Linked DNA regions of Syntrophotalea carbinolica DSM 2380. The protein of the gene in region 2 binds, or shares a complex with, the protein of the main gene of each other region. Links are inferred from orthologs where the notes say so. Each region holds a gene or a part of one and is shown on either strand. Other genes may lie near its edges.

What was found. The genes of interacting proteins can lie anywhere in the genome.
Region 1: the proteins of rpsG (region 2) and tig are in contact, whole or in part, in a crystal structure (PDB 3GTY), measured with the Thermotoga maritima proteins. The link is inferred for Syntrophotalea carbinolica DSM 2380 from one-to-one orthologs. Residues at the interface, in WP_004081843.1 of Thermotoga maritima: Lys34, Lys52, Lys55, Glu59, Arg62, Gln63, Glu66, Asn67, Lys69, Val71, Arg95, Ala109, Lys110, Lys111, Gly112, Arg113, Pro114, Glu117, Glu121, Ile124, Ala125, Tyr127, Asn128, Asn129, Thr130, Gly131, Lys135, Asp139, Arg142, Met143; in WP_004081061.1 of Thermotoga maritima: Glu122, Val124, Val129, Leu130, Tyr133, Glu188, Gly259, Ile262, Tyr263, Glu266, Ser270, Glu273, Gln274, Glu277, Arg308, Gln311, Ile312, Ser315, Tyr316, Glu325, Arg329, Arg336, Leu363, Phe366, Trp367, Arg373, Leu377, Arg381, Leu384, Glu387.

The regions. Positions count from the first base shown.
Region 1 is NC_007498.2:1,971,846-1,974,701, forward strand. It holds tig (trigger factor), read right to left. Parts: upstream 2,161-2,856; coding sequence 841-2,160; downstream 1-840. Other genes in the region: clpX (ATP-dependent Clp protease ATP-binding subunit ClpX), read right to left, coding at 1-228; clpP (ATP-dependent Clp endopeptidase proteolytic subunit ClpP), read right to left, coding at 252-836. UniProt on the Bacillus subtilis protein: Involved in protein export. Acts as a chaperone by maintaining the newly synthesized protein in an open conformation. Functions as a peptidyl-prolyl cis-trans isomerase.
Region 2 is NC_007498.2:848,060-851,539, forward strand. What follows is about bases 1-2,748. They hold rpsG (30S ribosomal protein S7), read left to right. Parts: upstream 1-1,013; coding sequence 1,014-1,484; downstream 1,485-2,748. Other genes in these bases: rpoC (DNA-directed RNA polymerase subunit beta'), read left to right, coding at 1-480; rpsL (30S ribosomal protein S12), read left to right, coding at 621-992; fusA (elongation factor G), read left to right, coding at 1,521-2,748. Outside these bases: more of fusA, read left to right, coding at 2,749-3,480.

The DNA of each region.
Region 1 (2,856 bases), 1.1 Mb from region 2 along the record:
ATACTCGTCAAGAGCGTCTTTGATTTCCGATGGACGGGGCAGGCGTTTGGGCCCGCTTTCCGCATCATCCTCCAGTTTCGCTTCCTCGGCAATTATGTCCTTGCACAACTCAATGCATTCATCGCAAATATAAACTTCAGGACCCGCAATGAGCTTTTTGACATCGTCCTGCCCCTTGCCGCAGAAAGAGCATGTCAGATATCCGGACTTTCCATCATGATCGCTCACAAAAATCCTCCGTGCTAAAAAGCTTAGACTTTCCTTTTAACGATATCGTCAACAATACCATACTTTTTAGCTTCCTCGCTACCCATGAAGAAATCTCGTTCGGTATCGGTAGCGATTTTCTCTAAAGTCTGCCCGGTGTGCGAAGCCAATACACCGTTGAGCGTTTCACGCAGACGAAGAATTTCCTGGGCATGAATATTGATATCCGTCGCCTGCCCCTGGAAACCACCCCAGGGCTGGTGAATCATGATACGGGCGTGAGGCAGTGCAAAACGTTTCCCCTCACCCCCGGCAGCCAGCAATACGGCACCCATGCTAGCGGCTTGCCCAACGCAGAGCGTGGACACCGGACAGCGCACATATTGCATAGTATCGTAAATGGCCATCCCCGCTGTCACCACTCCGCCGGGCGAGTTGATGTAGAGAAAAATCTCCTTTTCAGGATCCTCGGACTCAAGAAACAGCATTTGAGCAATGATCAGATTGGCAACCTGATCATCAACGGCTCCGCCCAAAAAGATAATGCGGTCCTTGAGCAGGCGCGAAAAAATATCGTAAGCTCGTTCGCCTCTGCCAGTTTGCTCAACAACCATGGGGATAAGACTCATAAGATCACTCCTCCGTCATTTTGGCATTTTCAAGAGCTTCCTTGTCGACCATTTCGATCTTGGCTTTTCCTGTCAGGAAGGCCACGACTTTTTCTTCAGCCATCTGAGAAACCAGTCCGCGGCGGCTTTCGTCGTTGCTGTAATAATTCATGACAGCTTCTTTGGGAGCGCCACTGGTCTCTACGATTTCCTCGAGTTTATCTTTGATTTCGTCTTCTTCGACCTTGAGGTTTTCCTGCAGTGCGATCGCTTCCAGAATCAGGCTCGCCTTGACTTGCTTGGCGGCAACCTCGCGATAAATCTGCCTGAAGGATTCGGCGTTGATGCCCATATCCTCAAGGCGCATGCCCTGGGCCTGCATCCGATTCTGCAGGTTTTTCAGCATGTAGTCGATCTGCGAATCGATCATACCCTCCGGCACTTCAAACTCATTGGCTTCAATCAGGGCATCGGTCATACGCTCGCGAAAATCCTTCTCGATGCGATCGCGCTCCTGCCCTTCAATGGACTCACGAATCTTGATTTTAAGATCCTCGACAGATTCCAGCCCGGCTTCCTTGGCGAATTCTTCGTCCAACGCCGGCAACACACGTTCTTTGATCTGATTCAGGCGAACCTTGAACACGGCAGGCTTACCGGCCAGTTCCTCGTTGCCATAATCTTCGGGGAAGGCAACCTCGATATCTTTATCCTGCCCACATTCCATCCCGACAACCTGGTCTTCGAAACCAGGGATAAAGCTATTGGAACCGAGTTCGAGTTCGTGCCCTTCAGCTTTGCCACCGGCAAACGCTTCGCCATCTACAAAACCTTCAAAATCGATGACGGCAATATCTCCCGCCTGGGCCACTTCACGCTCGGACACTTCCACCTTGGCCCGGCTTTTAAGCATATCCTGCAGACGATCCTCGACATCCTGGTCTTCAACGGCAAAATTTTCCTTTTTAAGGTCAAGACCTATATAGTCTTTTGCCTCCACGTCGGGACGAACTTCCACTTCGGCCTCGTAGGTAAAGGCCTGACCGGGCTTCAATGGACCGTTATCTACAACTTCCGGTGCGGAAACGGCATTAATTTTTTCGTCTACAAGGGCTTTAAAAAAGGTCTCATTCACCAACCGTTCAAAAACCTGCCCTTCAACGTGTCCGGCGTACTGACGCTCAAGAACGCTCCGAGGCACTTTACCTTTGCGGAACCCGGGAATCTTGGCGGTTTTGGACAACTTTTTGTATTCGTTGCTGAACTCGGTATCAACAGCTTCGACAGAAATTTCAAAAGACAGCTTCTTTTTAATGCTGCTGATATCTTCAACTTTAACGTTCATTGATTGTCACCTCACTGAAAATAAGACTTATTGTAATTTATAAGTGCCGGACATCTGACGCAAAGTCGCACAGCGACATGTGCGATTCCCGCCCCGCTAGATTCATATAGGGGGCGGTTCCGGAGTGAATGGTGCGAGAGGGGGGAGTCGAACCCCCACGGTTGCCCGCTGGATCCTAAATCCAGTGCGTCTGCCAATTCCGCCACTCTCGCAATAAAGGATAAGTACAGTTATGCCGCAAAGCCGACCGCCCTACAGAGGTCAACTTAATATATATGCGGTCATTAAAACAAAAAGCCCGTCAGTCGTCAACCGGGCCGGAAACCTATCAAGGTTCGGCGCCATGGTCTACGGTAGACGGGCGTAGTAGATAAATGGGGTGAGTGAAGGGGTTCGAACCCTCGACAACTGGAGCCACAATCCAGTGCTCTACCAACTGAGCTACACCCACCATGAAAGCGGCGGCATTTTACTTAACCGTCACATTGTTTGTCAATCTTTTTTTCCGTTCCAACCCTGGCTTAAGGCCCCGCCGTTTCCTTAGATCCAGCCTGGCGGAAATCCAACTCTTTTGTCACCACATCACGTGGCGCCACGATCAGAGGACAGGAATATATCCAACGAAGTCCGGCAAGTCAACAAAAAACATACAGACAAATCGACCCGTCAGCTCACCTTTGTTGCACCGCCCCCCTA
Region 2 (3,480 bases):
CACATCGAGGTCATTGTTCGCCAGATGTTGCGTCGAGTGCGGATCAAGGAGCCCGGCAACACCCGGTTCCTCGCCGATGATCAGGTTGAGCGCTGGGAGTTCGAGTGCGAAAACCGCAAGGTTGTCGGTGAGGGCGGTGCTCCTGCAGTCGGGGAGCCCCTCATGCTGGGTATAACCAAGGCGTCGCTGTCGACCGAGTCCTTTATTTCCGCGGCGTCGTTCCAGGAGACAACCAAGGTCTTGACTCAGGCTGCTATCGAAGGCAAGATCGACTACCTTCGCGGGTTGAAGGAAAACGTCATCATGGGGCGTCTTATCCCTGCCGGTACGGGTATTTCCAAGTATCGCAGTGCCCACTTGCTGATTGAAGAACCCGAGGAAATTGAAGAGCCTGTGCCTGAAGATCTGGAAGATGAAACCGCTGGTGCAGACAGTGCCCAAGCGGCTTCCGAAGAGTCGGTGGCGGAAGGCAAAGATTGATAGAGAGAAAATATAGGGGGCGGCTAAAAAGTGCTTGACAACCGCCCCCTATATTGATAGTTTGAGCGGGTTTTTCGCCCGATAAAATCGTGTAGTTCTTTTTTAACTTTTCAGGAAATTGATAATTCGGGAGTATATAGATGCCGACCATTAACCAGCTGATTCGCAAGGGCCGCGAGAAGAAGGTACGCAAGTCCACTGCGCCGGCGCTCAAGTGTAATCCGCAAAAGCGCGGGGTTTGTACGCGTGTTTATACCACGACACCCAAAAAGCCGAACTCGGCCTTGCGGAAAGTCGCTCGTGTTCGTTTGACTAACGGTATTGTGGTGACCTCCTATATCCCCGGTGTTGGACATAACCTTCAGGAACACTCCGTCGTGCTTATCCGTGGCGGCCGTGTGAAGGACTTGCCGGGTGTTCGTTATCACATTGTTCGCGGCGCGCTTGATCTTGCTGGCGTTAAAGACCGTAAGCAGGGTCGTTCCAAGTATGGTGCGAAGCGTCCCAAGTAACCAGGTGCGTGAGGGGTAAACATGCCGAGAAGAAGAGAAGTTGCCAAGCGGGTTATTTTGCCTGACCCTAAGTATAATGACCGTACGGTGGCCAAGTTTATCAACGCCATCATGCTTATGGGTAAGAAGAGCACCGCCGAGGGCATTGTTTATGGTGCCTTTGACTTGATCGCCGAGCGTTCCGGTGAGGAAGCTCTGGATGTTTTCAAGAAAGCGGTTGAGAATATTCGTCCTATGCTCGAAGTCAAGTCTCGCCGCGTGGGTGGTTCGACCTATCAGGTGCCTGTTGAAGTTCGCGCCGACCGGCGTAATGCGCTGGCTATTCGCTGGCTGATTCTGTATGCGCGTGGTCGTGGTGAGAAAACCATGGTCGAGCGTCTGGCTGGTGAGTTGTTGGATGCGGCTGCCAATCGTGGGGCTGCAGTTAAGAAGCGGGAAGATACGCATCGCATGGCTGAGGCCAACAAGGCGTTCGCCCACTATCGTTGGTAGACGGCTTTACGGAATATTAGGAAGGAATAGATAGTTGTGGCACGCCAAGTATCCTTAGAGAAGACTAGAAATATCGGCATCATGGCGCACATCGATGCCGGGAAAACCACCACCACTGAACGTGTGCTTTATTATACCGGTGTTTCGCATAAGATCGGTGAAGTGCATGATGGTGCGGCAACCATGGACTGGATGGAGCAGGAGCAGGAGCGAGGGATTACGATCACTTCGGCTGCTACGACCTGTTTCTGGAGGGATCATCGCGTAAATATTATCGATACTCCCGGCCACGTGGACTTCACCGTGGAGGTTGAGCGTTCGTTGCGAGTCCTTGACGGTTCGGTTGCGGTCTTTTGCTCTGTTGGCGGTGTCGAGCCTCAGTCCGAGACGGTTTGGCGGCAGGCTGACAAGTATCGTGTTCCGCGTATAGCTTTTATTAATAAGATGGACCGGATTGGTGCCGACTTTGATCGTGGCGTCAATATGATCCGTGAGCGTCTCGGGGCTAACGCTATTCCTCTTCAGCTGCCTATCGGCAAGGAGGATAATTTCTCTGGAGTGGTCGATCTGGTTGAAATGAAGGCCATTGTTTGGGACGACGAGAGCCTTGGTGCCCGTTTTGAGGTTGTCGACATTCCTGCCGACCTGCAGGAGCGAGTAGATTCTGGTCGCGAGCTGCTTGTCGAGGAGGTCTGTACTCACGACGAGGCCCTGATGGATAAGTATCTCGGCGGCGAAGAGATCACTCTCGAAGAGCTGAAGAACGGTATTCGTAAGGCCTGTATCGATATCAAGATTATTCCCGTGCTTTGCGGTAGCGCCTTTAAAAATAAGGGTGTGCAGAATCTGCTTGACGCGGTGATTGACTATATGCCTTCGCCGGTTGACGTTCCTGCGATTACCGGTGTCGTGCCTGATACGGAGGAAGAGATCACTCGTCCGGCGGGCGATGATGGGCCTTTTGCGGCGCTGGCGTTCAAGGTTATGACTGACCCGTTTGTCGGGCAGTTGACTTTCTTCCGGGTTTATTCCGGTGTTGCAGAGTCTGGTGCTACGGTGCTGAACGCGACTCGGGATAAGAAGGAGCGGTTTGGGCGTCTTTTGAAGATGCATGCGAATAAGCGCGAGGAGATCAAACAGGTTTATTCTGGTGATATTGCCGCAGCGGTAGGCTTGAAGTTGACCACTACTGGTGATACACTTTGCGATCCTGCTAATCCTTGCTTGCTCGAGTCCATGGAGTTCCCTGAGCCGGTCATCCATATTGCCATAGAGCCTAAAACTAAAGGAGATATGGACAAAATGGGTCAGGCCCTTGGTAAGCTGGTGCAGGAAGACCCCACTCTGAGGGTCCGTACCGATGAGGAAACGGGGCAGACGATCCTTTCCGGCATGGGCGAGCTACATCTTGAGATTATTATCGATCGACTGCAGCGTGAGTTCAAGGTCGATGCAAATGTAGGGGCGCCTCAGGTTGCCTATCGTGAAACGATTACCAAAGCGGTTGAGGTGCAGGGTAAGTTCGTGCGTCAGTCAGGTGGTCGTGGCCAGTACGGTGACTGTTGGCTGAAGCTTGAGCCTCAGGAGCCTGGCGCTGGATACGAATTTGTCGATGCTATCAAGGGTGGAGTTATTCCCAGGGAATACATTCCTGCCGTCGGAAAGGGTGCCGAAGAAGCTGCTGAAAACGGCGTGGTTGCCGGTTTCCCGATCGTCGATGTTAAGGTTACCTGTTACGATGGTTCGTACCATGATGTCGACTCCTCCGAGATGGCCTTTAAGATTGCTGGCTCCATGGGATTCAAGGCCGGTGCTGCAAAGGCTTCGCCTGTACTTCTTGAGCCTGTGATGGCTGTTGAGGTCGTTGTGCCCGAGGAGTATATGGGTGATGTTATGGGTGATTTGAGCAGTCGGCGTGGGCGCGTCCTGGGGATGGATGCTCGCGGTGGTGCACAGGTTATCAACAGTAACGTTCCTCTTGCCAGCATGTTCGGGT